One region of the Streptomyces sp. NPDC059443 genome, then DNA from elsewhere that is predicted to be linked to it. Evidence: riboswitches for the same ligand, from Rfam matches in the RefSeq annotation. Region 1 holds a riboswitch; the other holds the start of a gene.
What was found. Region 1 has a riboswitch for S-adenosylmethionine ahead of thrC (threonine synthase). Riboswitches for the same ligand answer to the same signal wherever they lie in the genome.
Positions count from the first base shown of each region.

Region 2: it holds a riboswitch for S-adenosylmethionine, as region 1 does, so the genes downstream of both, ACFXDJ_RS12590 (aminotransferase class V-fold PLP-dependent enzyme) here and thrC (threonine synthase) in region 1, are expected to answer to the same signal.

Region 1 covers NZ_JBHYVM010000022.1:16,989-24,410, reverse strand. The annotation lists gene ACFXDJ_RS21485 (DUF11 domain-containing protein) at 1-637, opposite strand, end outside; gene ACFXDJ_RS21480 (glucosyl-3-phosphoglycerate synthase) at 675-1,625, opposite strand; SAM riboswitch class I at 1,834-1,990, shown strand; gene thrC (threonine synthase) at 1,984-3,321, shown strand; gene ACFXDJ_RS21470 (MoaD/ThiS family protein) at 3,357-3,635, shown strand; gene ACFXDJ_RS21465 (cold-shock protein) at 4,026-4,232, shown strand; gene groL (chaperonin GroEL) at 4,583-6,205, shown strand; gene ACFXDJ_RS21455 (hypothetical protein) at 6,334-7,011, opposite strand; gene ACFXDJ_RS21450 (Uma2 family endonuclease) at 7,172-7,422, opposite strand, start outside.
Region 2 covers NZ_JBHYVM010000010.1:79,894-87,315, forward strand. The annotation lists gene ACFXDJ_RS12565 (NlpC/P60 family protein) at 1-686, opposite strand, end outside; gene ACFXDJ_RS12570 (NYN domain-containing protein) at 940-2,304, opposite strand; gene ACFXDJ_RS12575 (hypothetical protein) at 2,345-2,584, opposite strand; gene ACFXDJ_RS12580 (rhomboid family intramembrane serine protease) at 2,729-3,466, shown strand; gene ACFXDJ_RS12585 (Lrp/AsnC ligand binding domain-containing protein) at 3,463-3,744, shown strand; gene ACFXDJ_RS12590 (aminotransferase class V-fold PLP-dependent enzyme) at 3,785-5,185, opposite strand; SAM riboswitch class IV at 5,403-5,519, opposite strand; gene trpD (anthranilate phosphoribosyltransferase) at 5,633-6,697, opposite strand; gene ACFXDJ_RS12600 (cytochrome bc complex cytochrome b subunit) at 6,899-7,422, opposite strand, start outside.

The DNA of each region.
Region 1 (7,422 bases):
CCGCGACGGTGACCGGGGAGCCGGTGGGGACGTCCGCGAAGGCGGCGGTGACGTCGGACTCGCCCGTGTAGTAGTGCGGGCCGCCCGTCTGCGGCGGGTCCTCGACCATGTTCGACAGGGTCACCGGCCGGGCCGCGCCCGCGCCGACCTTGACGACCGGGCGGGTGCCCAGCGGTTCGCCGGGGGACGGGACGACGTCCTCGCCGGAGACGTCGCAGCGCTTGATGAGGTTCGAGCCGAGCCGGTACTCGCCGTTGTTGCCGCCCCAGAACAGGCGCGCGTACGCCACTTCGGCACCCGCCGGCACGGTGAGCCGGCCGGTGCTGGAGGTACGGGTGGGCGTGGCGAGCCCGGCAGCGTCGATCGGGCGGGCGACGAAGTCGTTGTTGTTCTTCGTGCCGCCGCCCCGCTGGACCTCGGCGCACTCCGCGGCGTCGGCGGGGGGCGCTTCGGGGCAGCCCATCACCGTGTTGCCGAGGGTGATGAAGTCCCCGTAGAGCGCCTCGTCGTACCGCTTCTCGAAGGAGGAGACCACCTCCGCGGCCGCCGGCCCGCTCAGCGAGCCGAGCAGCAGGGCCGCGCCTCCGGCCGCCGCGAGCGCGGCGCCCCATGCATGTCTGAACCGTATAAACCCCATAAAAGGGAAATTAGACTGATCGTGCCGGTTTCTCCGGTTACGCCACGCGACGCCGCGCGTACTCCTCGATGTCCCGCATCGGCGGCCGCTCCTCGGTGTCCACGGCGTAGGTGTGGGGCACGAACCCCTCCGGGCCGCGCTCGAACTGCGTCAGCTCCGGCCGTACGAGGTGCCCGCGCGAGAGCCGCAGCAGCGCCGTCCGGTAGATCGCCGCGGCCATCCGCCCCAGGGCCAGGCCGTCCTGGTGGCGGTGGAGCCGTACGCCCACGTCCACCTGGGCCAGCGCGTCCAGCCCGACCGTGTGCAGCGCGTCCACCAGCAGGCCCAGCTCCACGCCGTACCCGACGGGGAACGGCAGCCGCTCCAGCAGGTCGCGGCGCACGGCGTACTCGCCGCCCAGCGGCTGGACGAAACCGGCCAGCTGCGGCCAGTGCAGGTTGAGCAGGGGGCGGGCTACCAGCTCCGTCACTCTGCCGCCCTGGCCGGGAGCGTCACCCAGCGGGCGGTCGTACATGGCCTTGACGAAGCACACGTCCGGATCCGTCAGCAGCGGGCCCACGATCCCGGACACGAAGACGGACGAGAAGTCCCGCAGATCGGCGTCCACGAAGCAGACCACGTCCCCGCTCGTGGCCAGCAGCGAACGCCACAGCACCTCCCCCTTTCCGGGCAGGGCCGGCAGCCCCGGCAGGATCTCGTCGCGGTGCACCACCCGGGCCCCGGCCTTGGCCGCCACCTCCGCCGTACGGTCGGTGGAGCCCGAGTCGACCACGACCAGCTCGTCGACCAGGGGCGTGTCCGGCCCGTCCATCAGATCGCGCCGGATCACCTCGACGATGGCCCCGACGGTGGCTTCCTCGTTCAGCGCGGGCAGCACCACGCTGACCGTCGTACCGGCTGCCCGTTTGGCGGAAAGCAGCTGGTCGAGCGGTCGGTCGGCGGCGGACCAGGAGCGGGCCGAGAGCCAGCGCTCCACCTCTTCCAGCACCTTCGGGACTCCTCTGTCGGTCGGCGGGGCACGGGCGGAACGCCGGTGCTTTTCACCGATATGTGATCCATCTCGCGGTTCGGACGGCTGTCTCAACCACCCGGGGCTTCGGTTACAGTCTTGAACAACGCAAAGGCCCACCGCATGCCGGGGGGCCTCGCGAACAAACGCCCGGGCGCGCCACAGAGCGTGTCGCCCGGTGCCATACCGCTCATCCAGAGGGGCAGAGGGACACGGCCCGTTGAAGCCCCGGCAACCCTCCAGTCGGTTCTCGCGATCGCTCCAGCAGCGACTCAGCGGGGTCCCCGGCTAGGGAAGGTGCCAATTCCGTCTCATGGCGACGTTCGTCATGGGGAAGATGAGGAGAAAGGGCCTCGCCATCATGGCTGCACAGACTGCCGAAACCTCTGCCGACACCTCCGCTGGAACTTCCACCCCCGGCGCCTCTGTCGATCTCGGTCCCGCCACCGGCCTTTCCTGCCGGGAATGCGGCACCCGCTTCGAGCTCGGCCCGATCTTCGCTTGCGTGGAGTGTTTCGGACCGCTCGAAGTCGCGTACGACCTGCCCCTCGGTGACCCGGAGGCGCTGCGCGCCGCGATCGAGGCCGGCCCGGACAACATCTGGCGCTACGCGCCGCTGCTGCCCGTCCCCGCGGACGTCGCCTCCAAGCCGAGCCTGAACCCGGGCTTCACCAAGCTCGTGGACGCGGCCAACCTGGCCAAGGAGCTGGGCTTCACCGGCAAGCTGTACGTCAAGGACGACTCCGGCAACCCGACGCACTCCTTCAAGGACCGCGTCGTGGCCATCGCCGTCGAGGCCGCCCGCGCCTTCGGCTTCACCACCCTCTCCTGCTCCTCCACCGGCAACCTGGCCGGCGCCGTGGGCGCCGCGGCCGCCCGTGCCGGCTTCCGCTCGTGCGTGTTCATCCCGCACGACCTGGAGCAGGGCAAGGTCGTCATGGCCGGTGTCTACGGTGGCGACCTGGTCGGCATCGAGGGCAACTACGACGACGTCAACCGCTTCTGCTCCGAGCTCATCGGCGACCCGCTGGGCGAGGGCTGGGGCTTCGTCAACGTCAACCTGCGCCCGTACTACGGCGAGGGTTCCAAGACCCTGGCGTACGAGATCTGCGAGCAGCTCGGCTGGCAGCTGCCCGACCAGATCGTCATCCCGATCGCGTCCGGCTCGCAGCTGACGAAGATCGACAAGGGTCTCCAGGAGCTGATCAAGCTCGGCCTGGTCGAGGACAAGCCCTACAAGATCTTCGGCGCCCAGGCCGAGGGCTGCTCGCCCGTCTCGACCGCCTTCAAGGCCGGTCACGAGGTGGTCCGCCCGCAGAAGCCGAACACCATCGCCAAGTCGCTGGCCATCGGCAACCCGGCGGACGGCCCGTACGTCCTGGACATCGCGCGCCGCACCGGCGGCTACGTCGAGGACGTCAACGACGAGCAGGTCGTCGAGGCCATCAAGATCCTGGCCCAGACCGAGGGCATCTTCGCCGAGACCGCGGGCGGCGTGACCGTCGGCGTGACGAAGAAGCTCGTCGAGAACGGTCAGATCGACCCCTCGCTGACCACGGTGATCCTGAACACCGGTGACGGCCTCAAGACCCTGGAGGCCGTGGCCGACGGCGGCGGCCAGACCGCCACCATCCGCCCGAGCCTGGACGCGTTCCGCGCCGCCAACCTCGCCTGATCTCTCCCCCTGCACACCGGAAAGGCAGTAGCGCCATGAGCGTCAACGTCCGCATCCCCACCATCCTGCGCACCTACACCGGCGGCAAGGCCGAGGTCCCCGCCGAGGGCGCGACCCTCGCCGAGGTCATCGAGTCCCTGGAGAAGAACCACCCGGGCATCGCCGCGCGCGTCCTGGACGACCAGGGCAAGCTCCGCCGCTTCGTCAACGTCTACGTCAACGACGACGACGTGCGCTTCGAAGGCGGGCTGCAGGCGTCCACGCCGGACGGCGCCGGCGTTTCGATCATCCCCGCCGTCGCGGGCGGCTGCTGACCTTTCGGCCGGCCAAACCTGAATTGCCCCTTCCGCTAATAAGCGGAGGGGGCAATTCTGCTTGATTGGGCGCGGTAGAGTTGGGGAAGTCCCCACCGCTGCTCTTGCCCGCCGCATATGAGCGGGCCGCGGAAGGGTTGACATTGAGTCAACATGCAAGCGCGGTATGGGTCCTTGGCGTGCTTTGTCCGGCCCGACTTGCCCTGGAATATTCCGAGTTTTCACCCTATTTCAATCTTTTGCCGTGTCCAGAATTCTCGCCGGAATGACCTGTTGCAGACAGCAGCGGTGCGGATACATTCAGCCCCGGTCGAGGCGTTCCGGCGCAAGTTCTGACCCGGGACCGCGAAGTGCGGTCCTGCGCAAGGGCCAGTAATAGGGGAGTTAGGCATGGCTCAGGGCACCGTCAAGTGGTTCAACGCGGAGAAGGGCTACGGCTTCATCGCGGTCGACGGTGGTGCGGATGTGTTCGTCCACTACAGCGCCATCCAGATGGACGGGTACCGCACCCTTGAAGAGGGTCAGCGGGTCGAGTTCGAGATCTCGCAGGGCCAGAAGGGTCCGCAGGCGGACATGGTCAAGCTCGCCGTCGGCTAGTCCGGGCGCGATCGACCGCCGACACGGCGTACGACTGCATACGACTGCATGCATACGAGGGGCCCACATCCTGGACACGGGATGCGGGCCCCTCGTGCGTGGTGTGCTCGCAGGCCTTGCGGTGCCCGGGTTGTTCACCGGCGGTTCCCCGAAGCCGCTTGCACTCGGGGGTGCCGAGTGCTAATCATTGGCGTTAGCACTCTCCTAGTGAGAGTGCTACCTAAACGAGGACCGGGTCAGTGAGGCCCACGGGGTCCGGCGGGAAGAAACCGCCGGGCACGCAGGCCGTCCGTCGCGGGCGCGGGCGCGGTCCGGGAGCAATCCACCGCTGTCCGGGAGGACCACTTCAGATGGCCAAGATCATTGCGTTCAACGAGGAGGCCCGGCGCGGTCTCGAGCGAGGCATGAACCAGCTCGCCGACGCCGTCAAGGTCACCCTTGGCCCCAAGGGTCGCAACGTCGTCCTTGAGAAGAAGTGGGGCGCCCCCACGATCACCAACGATGGTGTCTCCATCGCCAAGGAGATCGAGCTCGAGGACCCGTACGAGAAGATCGGCGCCGAGCTGGTCAAGGAAGTCGCCAAGAAGACGGACGACGTCGCCGGCGACGGTACGACCACCGCCACCGTTCTGGCCCAGGCGCTCGTCCGCGAGGGCCTGCGCAACGTGGCCGCCGGTGCGAACCCGATGGCCCTCAAGCGTGGTATCGAGAAGGCCGTCGAGGCCGTCTCCGCTGCCCTGCTCTCGCAGGCCAAGGATGTCGAGACCAAGGAGCAGATCGCTTCTACGGCCTCTATCTCCGCCGCTGACACCCAGATCGGCGAGCTCATCGCCGAGGCCATGGACAAGGTCGGCAAGGAAGGCGTCATCACCGTCGAGGAGTCCCAGACCTTCGGGCTGGAGCTTGAGCTCACCGAGGGCATGCGCTTCGACAAGGGCTACATCTCGGCGTACTTCGCCACCGACATGGAGCGCATGGAGTCGTCCCTCGACGACCCGTACATCCTGATCGTCAACTCCAAGATCGGCTCGGTCAAGGACCTGCTGCCGCTCCTGGAGAAGGTCATGCAGTCCGGCAAGCCGCTGCTGATCATCGCCGAGGACGTCGAGGGCGAGGCCCTGTCGACCCTGGTCGTCAACAAGATCCGCGGCACCTTCAAGTCCGTCGCCGTCAAGGCCCCGGGCTTCGGCGACCGCCGCAAGGCCATGCTCGGTGACATCGCCATCCTCACGGGCGGCACGGTCATCTCCGAGGAGGTCGGCCTCAAGCTGGAGAACGCCGGTCTCGACCTGCTGGGTCGCGCCCGCAAGGTCGTCATCACCAAGGACGAGACCACCATCGTCGACGGTGCCGGTGACTCCGACCAGGTCCAGGGTCGCGTCAACCAGATCCGCGCCGAGATCGAGAACTCCGACTCGGACTACGACCGCGAGAAGCTCCAGGAGCGCCTCGCGAAGCTGGCCGGCGGCGTGGCCGTCATCAAGGCCGGCGCCGCGACCGAGGTCGAGCTCAAGGAGCGCAAGCACCGCATCGAGGACGCCGTTCGCAACGCGAAGGCGGCCGTCGAAGAGGGCATCGTCGCCGGTGGCGGCGTGGCGCTCCTCCAGGCCTCCTCGGTCTTCGACAAGCTGGAGCTCACGGGCGACGAGGCGACCGGCGCCAACGCCGTGCGCCTGGCCCTTGAGGCCCCGCTCAAGCAGATCGCCGTCAACGGTGGTCTCGAGGGTGGCGTCGTGGTCGAGAAGGTCCGCAACCTGCCCATCGGTCACGGCCTGAACGCCGCGACCGGCGAGTACGTCGACATGATCGCCGAGGGCATCATCGACCCGGCGAAGGTCACCCGCTCTGCCCTGCAGAACGCGGCGTCGATCGCGGCCCTCTTCCTCACCACCGAGGCCGTCATCGCCGACAAGCCCGAGAAGGCCGGCGCCGCTGCCGGCGGCGGCATGCCGGGCGGTGACATGGACTTCTGATCGGCCCCTGGCTGATCGGCTGTTCTCGTACCGAGGGCGGCACCCCTTCTTCGCGAAGGGGTGCCGCCCTCGGGCGTTCACCGCGCCGTGCGTACGGGGCCCCGCGCGGCCAGGTGTGCCCCGCGCGGTCACCACCCGTTGAGCTCGGCACGCTCCGAGGCCGCCCGGCCGAGGGCGCCGAGCACACCCAGCAGGGACGCGAGCCCGACCGCGAAGAGGGCCGCGAATCGCAGCCCCCAGGCGTGGAGGTCCCCGGGCCTCTGCGGCTCCACCTCGCCCCGGGGGTCGTAGACCAGCCGCAGTTCCCCGCCGGCCTTCGCGATCTTCCGCTCCCTGGTCAGCTGGGCCGGAGCGCCCGGCGGGCAGTCGAGCCGGTGGTCGTACTTGGTGGTGTGGCTGACGCTCTGGCCCTCGGGGGCGAAGGTGGAGTCCGTCTCCACGCGGGAGACCACCTCCCTGACCACGCAGGTGACCTCGACCCCCCGCTCCCGCAGCACCAGGTCGTCCACGCCCATCAGGGCGATGAACACGCCGACGACCGCCGGCAGCCCGGCCAGGACGGCGAGGGCCGCGGCCGAGCCCCCGTGCCCGCGCTCGCTCTGCGCGTAGGTGTGCAGCGCGAGGCCGGCCAGGGGCGCGAAGAGCCCGAAGAAGGCCACCCACCCGTCGCCCAGCCACCCGCTCGCCCCCGCCCAGCCGGCCGCGAGCGCCACCCCGGCGGCGAGCGGCGGCACCCCGGCCGCGGCCACCACCGACCCCAGGGACCGCCACCACCAGTCCCACATCGGCCCCTTCCCGTCACGCATCCCCGTCTCCGTCCCCATCCCGATCCCCATCCCCCTCGTTCCCCTCTTCTGCTTCCGGGGGCTTACACGCCGGGGAGTACCCGGATGGTTGACCGGGCGCACGACCGAGGGCGGCACCCCCCTCTCCGGGAGGGGTGCCGCCCTCGGGCGATCCGCGCGTCTAGAAGCCGGTGGTGTCGATGGTGAAGTCGAACGGCTCCGGGACGTGCAGGGGCTGGCCGAAGGACACCGTCGTACGGGAGCGGTATCCGTGCGGGGACGGGTCCCAGAAGCAGGTGATCTCCGAGTCCTGCATGTCGACGACCAGGTAGACGGGAACGAGCGAGCCGTACACGTCCAGCTTCTCGTTCCAGTCGGCGTCCTTGGTGGAGACGGACGTGAACTCTCCGACGAGGGACAGCGCCGCTCCGT
Region 2 (7,422 bases), on a different contig from region 1:
CGACCGGAGGCCTTCACGTTGCCCAGGTCCACGCGGTCGCCCGCGCCGCGGCTGGCGCGGGTTTCCTCGTCCTTGATCTGCGACCGCTCCTGCGCCGTCAGGGTGTTGAGGAGCGCCTGGGCCTCGGCGAGCTTGTCGGAGGAGTCCTTCTTCTTCGCGGCGAGTTCCTTGCGGGTGGCGTCGAGGTCGCTGAGCTTGCCCGCGGCTTCCTGGCGCTGCTGCGCGAGGCTGCGCTGCTTGGCCTGGATCTTCTCGACCGCGTCGACCTGCTTGCCGCTCAACTGCTCCAGCGTGGAGGCCTTGTCGAGGTAGCTGTCCGGGTCGGCCGAGAGGAACAGCGCGAGGGACGGGTCGATGCCGCCGGTGCGGTACTGGGCGCTGGCCATCGAGCCGAGCGTGCCGCGCAGGGCGTTGAGCTCCTGCTGGCCGCGCGCGGCATCGTCCTGGAGCTGCCCGATTTCCTTTTCGAGCTTGTCCTGGCGTTCCTTGGCCGAGTTGAACTTCTCGGTGGCCTGCTCCGACTCTTCGTAGAGCGCGTCGACCTTGCTCTTGACCTCGTCCTTGCTCGGCTGGGCCGGGGCGGCGTTGGCGGCCTGGCTGGTGAGGGCGACAGCCGCGGCGGCGGTGGCGGTGAGGACGGTCACGCGCATGCGGGTCGGCTGCTTGGGTCGACGGTGGGACGCCACGAAGGCGAGCTCCTTCTTCCTGGAGCCGCCGAAGAACGCAGACTCGGCGACACCTTCGCCATCACCCCGAATGAGTGAACTACCGCACGAAGGTTTGACCTGACCCTAGTGACCCTTCTGTGATCAGTTCAAATCCTGCCGGGGAAAAACTCGCTCCGCGACCAGGCTTTTTACCTTCAGTGCACGCTCTGTGCAGACCACTTGACGGTACGTTCCCTCGAACCCCTGCCAATTCCGGCATTCGGCCCAGCAGTTACGAAACTCGCGAAAGCCGCTTCAGCAGCAAGGCGGACGTCACCGGCCGGGCTCCGGCCTTGGCCACCCCGTCGGCGACCTCGCGGTCCGTGGAGACCACGACCACCGGGCGGCCCGGCGGCTCGGCACGCACCAGCTGGCGGATCAGCTCGTCCGCCGTCACCCCGGCCTTCGAGAACAGCACCCGCACCCCGCGCGGCGGCGCGAGCAGCACCGGGGCCGCCAGCTCCGCCCCGTCGAAGACACAGGTCATCTCGGCACCCGTCTGCGCGGCGAGCATCGACAGCCCGCCCAGCAGCCGCAGCCGCTGCTTCTCCAGCGGCATCGTCGGATAGCCGGTCTTGGTGACGTTGTAGCCGTCGACCACCAGATGCGCCTGAGGCAGCGCCAGCAACTGGTCCAGCAGCGCCGGGTCGGTCTCCGACAGGGCGCGCGCCGCGATGTCCTTCGGGGTCATCCGGCCCGGCTCCACCGCCTCCACCGTGTCGGCGGGCCGCGTGGAGACCGGCGGCAGCGCGAGCTCCCGGCGCAGCCCGGCCGCGGCGTCCAGCACGGTGTCCAGCAGCAGTCGCAGCCGCATGTCCTCGATGCTGCGCCCCTCGCGGGTGGCCCGGCGCGAGGTCTCCAGCGCCGACTCCACCTCCGCCAGGCGGGACTTGAGCCGCCGGGTCTCGCTCTCGGCGGCGGCCACCTGTGCGGCGGCCTCGCCGCGGATCCCGTCGACCTCGGCGTTGATCTTGCGCAGGGCGGCGTCGCCCCGCTTGACGTCGCTGAGGGCGCTGCGCAGCTTGCGCTGAAGCGATTCCGCTTCCTTGCGGGCCGCCTCCAGCTCCACCCGCACCTGGTCACCGCCGGCGCGCTGCAGTTCCCGTACGTGGGCCAGCTCCTCGCGGAGCCGGTCCATCTCCCTACGGGTCTCCTCGCCGACGCGCTCGGCGTCGGCGCGCTGCGCCTCCTCGCCCGCGGCGGCCACCAGCTTGGCCCAGCCGGCCGGCCTCAGGACGTACGCGGCCGCCGCCACGTCCAGCGGATCGGCGGCGGCGGGCGGAGCCCCGGACTCCAGCGCCCCGGCCAGGTCGGCCTGCGCCTCGCGGAGCTTCTCGGCGACCCGGCCCCGGAAGACGGCGTCCGTCTCGACGGCCGTCGCCATGGCGTTGCCCGCGAACTTGGCACGCCGGGTCGGGGTGAAACGGGCGTACTGGCGCAGCTGCGCCGGGAGGTCCGCGACCGTCAGACCGCCGAAGGCGTCCGAGACGAGCGCGACGACCCGGCGCCGCACGCCTTCCGGCAGCGGGCGGTCGAGCACCTCGGCGGCGTCGCCGGCCGCGTCGGCCGCCTCAGCGCCGCTTTCTGGCTCCACAATCCGTCACCCCTACCGTCATTGACCTGTTGGCCGGGCTCCGTCAGGAGTCCGCGCCCGGCCTGTCCACGAGCTCGATCTGGTCCACCGCGTTGCACCAGCGACAGCGGACCGACTCGATGGTCTCATTGACCACCTCGCGCTCCTCGACCTTGGGCTCCCCGGCGAGGTCCAGGTGGACGTACTCCACGACCTTCGACGAACGGGTGACGTCGAAACGCGTGAGGTTGCCGCACAGGGTGCAGCGCCACCGGGTGGTGTCGGTCGGCAGGGGAACCGTCATCAGGCCGCTCTCTCCTTCTATGTCTTACACGTCGTCGCGCACACGGGCCTGCGCACGCGGGCATGCGTGCGCGGACGTGCGTAGCTCGTAACCCTACGGCCTGCCGCACCCTCGGGTGGGGCGGGCTGGGTCATGCTCGGTCGCATGATCGTAAAGTGGCAGGCCCTGCGCGAGGCCGCCCGGGGCCCGGTGGTCACCCGCGCACTGATCGCCGCCTGCTGCGCGGTGTTCGTCCTGAGCCCGGCGTCGGGGCTCGATCCGGTCTACGGGACGGGCGACCAGCTGCTGGCGAACGGGACCGCGTACTTCCGGCGCTGGGGCGTGGTCCCGGACGAACTCTTCACGGGCGGACTGCTGAGCAGCGGCGGCCGGCCACTGCTCACTCCCCTGACGGCCCTGTTCGTACACGGCAGCTGGCTGCACCTGCTGGGCAACATGCTCTTCCTCTACGTCTTCGGGAAGATGACGGAGCAGCGCATGGGCCGGGCGGGGTTCCTCTGCTTCTACGTGGCCACGGGCTACCTGGCCCTGGCGGCGTACGCGGCGGCCAACGCCTCCTCGGACCAGACCCTGGTCGGCGCCTCCGGCGCGATCTCGGCCGTCCTCGGTGCCTTCATGTGCCTGTTCCCCAAGGCCCGGGTGACGAGCCTGTTCCCGTTCCTGTTCTTCCTGCCGCTGCGGTTCCCGGCGTGGATCGTCCTGATGTTCTGGTTCGCCCTCCAGTGGCTGGCCGCGCACCGGGCCCAAAGCGGCCCGGGGGTCGCCTATCTGGCCCACGTGGTGGGCTTCTCGGCGGGCTTCCTCTACGCGTGGGTCCGCTACCGGCGGGGGACTAGAGTGGGCCGACCAGTGACTGCCGGCGAGGGAGAAGGCCAACCGTGATCACCGCGATCGTGCTCATCAAGACCAGCGTGGACCGGATCCCCGAGATCGCCGAGGCCATCGCGGCGCTGGAGAACGTCAGCGAGGTCTACTCCGTCACCGGCACGTACGACCTGATCGCCCTGGTCCGCGTGGCCCGCCACGAGGCCCTGGCGGACGTCATCCCGGGCCGCATCAGCAAGATCCCGGGCGTCGAGGCCACGGACACCCACGTGGCGTTCCGCACGTACTCCCAGCACGACCTGGAAGCGGCCTTCGCCATCGGCCTGGACGCGTAGCTCCCGCCGGGGCGGCCGTCGCGGCCGCCCCCGTCCCGGCTCAGACTGCCGGGACGCAGCGGCCCTCTTCGGTGCGGTACTGCCACTTGGCGCCGTCCGTGACGAGCTCCTTGACCGCGCGGACGAACCGGTCGACGTGCTCGTCGGGGGTGCCGGCGCCGAAGCTGACGCGGATCGCGTTCAGGGAGCGCTCGCCCGGGGCGGCCTCCGGGGCGCCGCATTCGCCCTGGGCCTGCGGCTCGCTGCCGAGCAGGGTGCGGACCAGCGGGTGGGCGCAGAAGAGGCCGTCGCGGACGCCGATGCCGTACTCGGCGGAGAGCGCGGCCGCGAAGTGGGAACTGTTCCAGCCGTCGACCACGAAGGAGATGACGCCGACCCGCGGGGCGTCGTCGCCGAAGAGGGACAGGACGCGGACCGCCGGGACCTCGGCCAGGCCCTCGCGGACCTTGGCGATGAGGTGCCGCTCCCGGGCTACCAGGTTCTCGAACCCGGCTTCGTTCAGCGCCTTGCAGGCGGAGGCGATGGAGTAGACGCCGATGACGTTCGGGGAGCCGGCCTCGTGGCGGGCGGCCGTGGTGTGCCACTCGACGTCGACGCCGCCGTCCTCGCGGCGGGCCACCTTGCGGGAGGCGCCGCCACCGGCCAGGTACGGCTCCGCCTGCTGGAGCCAGTCCGCGCGGCCGGCGAGCACGCCCGAGCCGAAGGGCGCGTAGAGCTTGTGTCCGGAGAACGCCACCCAGTCCACGTCCAGTTCCTGCACGGAGACGGGGTGGTGCGGCGCCAGCTGGGCGGCGTCGAGGACGATGCGGGCGCCGTGGGCGTGCGCGGCGGCGGCGAGTTCCTTGACGGGCCACAGCTCGCCGGTGACGTTGGAGGCGCCGGTGACGCAGACCAGCGCCGGGCCGTAGGGGTCGCGGTCGGCCAGCGCCCGCTCCAGGGTCTCCACGGCCTGGGCCGGGGTGCGGGGCGCGTTGAGGTACGTGACCTGCGCGTCGACCCAGGGCAGGAGCGAGGCGTGGTGCTCGGTCTCGAAGACGAAGACCTGGCAGTCGGCCGGCAGCACGGCGGCGAGCAGGTTCAGGGAGTCCGTGGTGGACCGGGTGAAGATCACCTGGTCGGAGGCGCGGCAGTCGAGGAACTCGGCGACCGTGACGCGGCTCTGCTCGAACAGGTCCGTGGAGAGCTGCGAGAGGTACCCGGCGCCGCGGTGGACGCTGCCGTAGTACGGGGCGTACGCGGCCACGTCGTCCCAGACGCGCTGCAGGGCCGGGGCGCTGGCCGCGTAGTCGAGGGCGGCGTAGGTGACCTCGCCGCCGGTGACGAGCGGGACGGTGACGTCACGGCCGAGAACCGGCAGCGGCTCGGCACAGGCGGGGACGTCGGCGGGGCAGTCGATGGTGACGGCAGCGGCGACGGCGGTGGCGTTCGGGGTTGCGGACATGGCGGTATCTCCCGGCAGGCAGGTCTGAATGGCTTCTGTGTGCCCGTACGGGGGTACGACGCTGCGGCCGTCCGGGGTACGGGAAGTGCCTCGGAAGTTCCGGGTACGCGGAAGCGACCCTGTTCCGAGGGTTGAAGAAGGGGCGGAAGCGCCCTATCGCATTCGCTTGCTCACGGAAAAAGCTCCTCGATCGAGACCAGGATCCCTGGTGTCGAGGGATCCGCGCTTGCCGTAGACCTCACTGCCTACGACCTGGTCATCACCCGGGGCACCCCGCCACGGAAGGAGGGTTGCCGGACAGCGAGCCGGGGCCAAAACGCTGTCACTCGTGACCTGGGGAGCATCCTGCCACAAGATCCCCCGCACGCAAGACCCCGGTCCACATGGCGGACCGGGGTCGTGGCCGAAAAGGATCAGCCGGGGACGAGCCGGGGATCAGCCGTCGCGCTACGCGTTGCTGGCCGCCACCCACCGCTCCAGCGCGGCCCTGGCCGCGCCCGAGTCGATCGACAGCGCCGCGCGGGCGATGCCCTCGCTCAGCTGCTCCTCCAGCGTGCCCGTGCCCGGGTCCAGGGCCACCAGGGCCGCCGCCGAGTTCAGCAGGACCGCGTCGCGCACCGGGCCCGTCTCGCCGGCCAGCAGGCGGCGGGCGACTTCCGCGTTGTACGGGGGTTCCCCGCCGGTCAGGGCGGAGACGTCGACCAGGTCGATGCCGACGTCGCGCGGGTCGAAGGACTGCTCCTCGGCCTTGCCGTCCCGGACCCACCACACCCGCGAGGTCGCCGTCGTGGTCAGCTCGTCCAGGCCGTCGTCGCCCCGGAAGACCAGCGCGGAGGAGCCCCGTTCGGCGAGGACGCCCGCGATGATCGGGGCCATCCGGGGGTCGGCCACACCGGTCGCCTGGGCGCGCACCCGGGCCGGGTTGGTCAGCGGGCCCAGGGCGTTGAAGAAGGTCCGGATGCCCAGTTCCTTGCGGGCCCCGGCCACGTGGCGCAGCGCCGGATGGAACTTCACGGCGAAGCAGAAGGTGATGCCCGCCTCCTCGGCGACCTCCACCACCCGCTCGCGGCTCAGGTCGAGGTTGACCCCGAGCTCCTTGAGGACGTCCGAGGCCCCGCTCGCGGAAGAGGCTGCCCGGTTGCCGTGCTTGACCACCTTGGCACCCGTACCGGCCACCACGACCGCCGACATCGTCGAGATGTTGACCGTCTTCGCGCCGTCGCCGCCGGTGCCGACGATGTCCACCGTCCGGCCCGGCACCTCGATCAGGTTGGCGTGTGCGTACATGGCCCGGACCAGGCCGTTGATCTCCGCGACCGTCTCTCCCTTGGCCCGCAGCGCGACCGCGAAGCCGGCGATCTGGGCGTCGGTGGCCTCTCCGCGCATGATCCGGTCCATGGCCCAGGCCGTGTCGTCGGCGCTGAGGTCCCGGCCGGTCAGGAGGGCGTCGAGAACTCCCGGCCAGCCACGGGCCGCCATGCTGTCGCCGCCTGCCGGGGTCACCAGGTTCATGGTCCGCTCCTGCTACTGGTCGGCCGTCCGAGGACGGGGCCCACGTCGAGTGGGAAGGGCTCCAGCCTATCCAGCCCCGGAGACGGCAAAGAGCCCCGTCCCAGACACTGGACGGGGCTCCCGCTGTGGCGACACCAGGACTGACCGAAATCAGTCCCTCAAGCGATCTGACAAACAGACGACAAGCAGTGGCGCAGGGGATCAGTGGTGGCCGTGGCCGCTCTGGATCTCCTTGTATTCCTCCACCGAGGGCTTCGGAATCTGGTTGTTCTCTCCGTAGTAGCCCTTGCTGAGCTTCGCGCGGAGCTTCTCGGTGCGCGACACCTTGCGCTCGACACCGTTCTCGTCGACCGTCGGGCCGATCTCGGCCGGCTGGTACTGGTCGTACGAGGTGAGCGTGTGGAGCTTGCCCTGCGAGAGCGGCTCGTGGATCTCGACGAACTCACCGTGCGGCAGGCGCTTGATGATGCCGGTCTCGCGACCGTGCAGCACCTTGTCCCGGTCCCGGCGCTGGAGGCCGAGGCAGATCCGCTTGGTGACGATGAACGCGATGACCGGGCCGACGAAGAACGCGATCCGGGCGAACCAGGTGATCGAGTTGATCGACAGGTGGAAGTACTGCGCGAACATGTCGTTTCCACCGGCGATCAGCAGGACGACGTACCAGGTCAGCCATGCCACACCGAAGCCCGTACGGGTCGGGACGTTGCGCGGGCGGTCCAGGA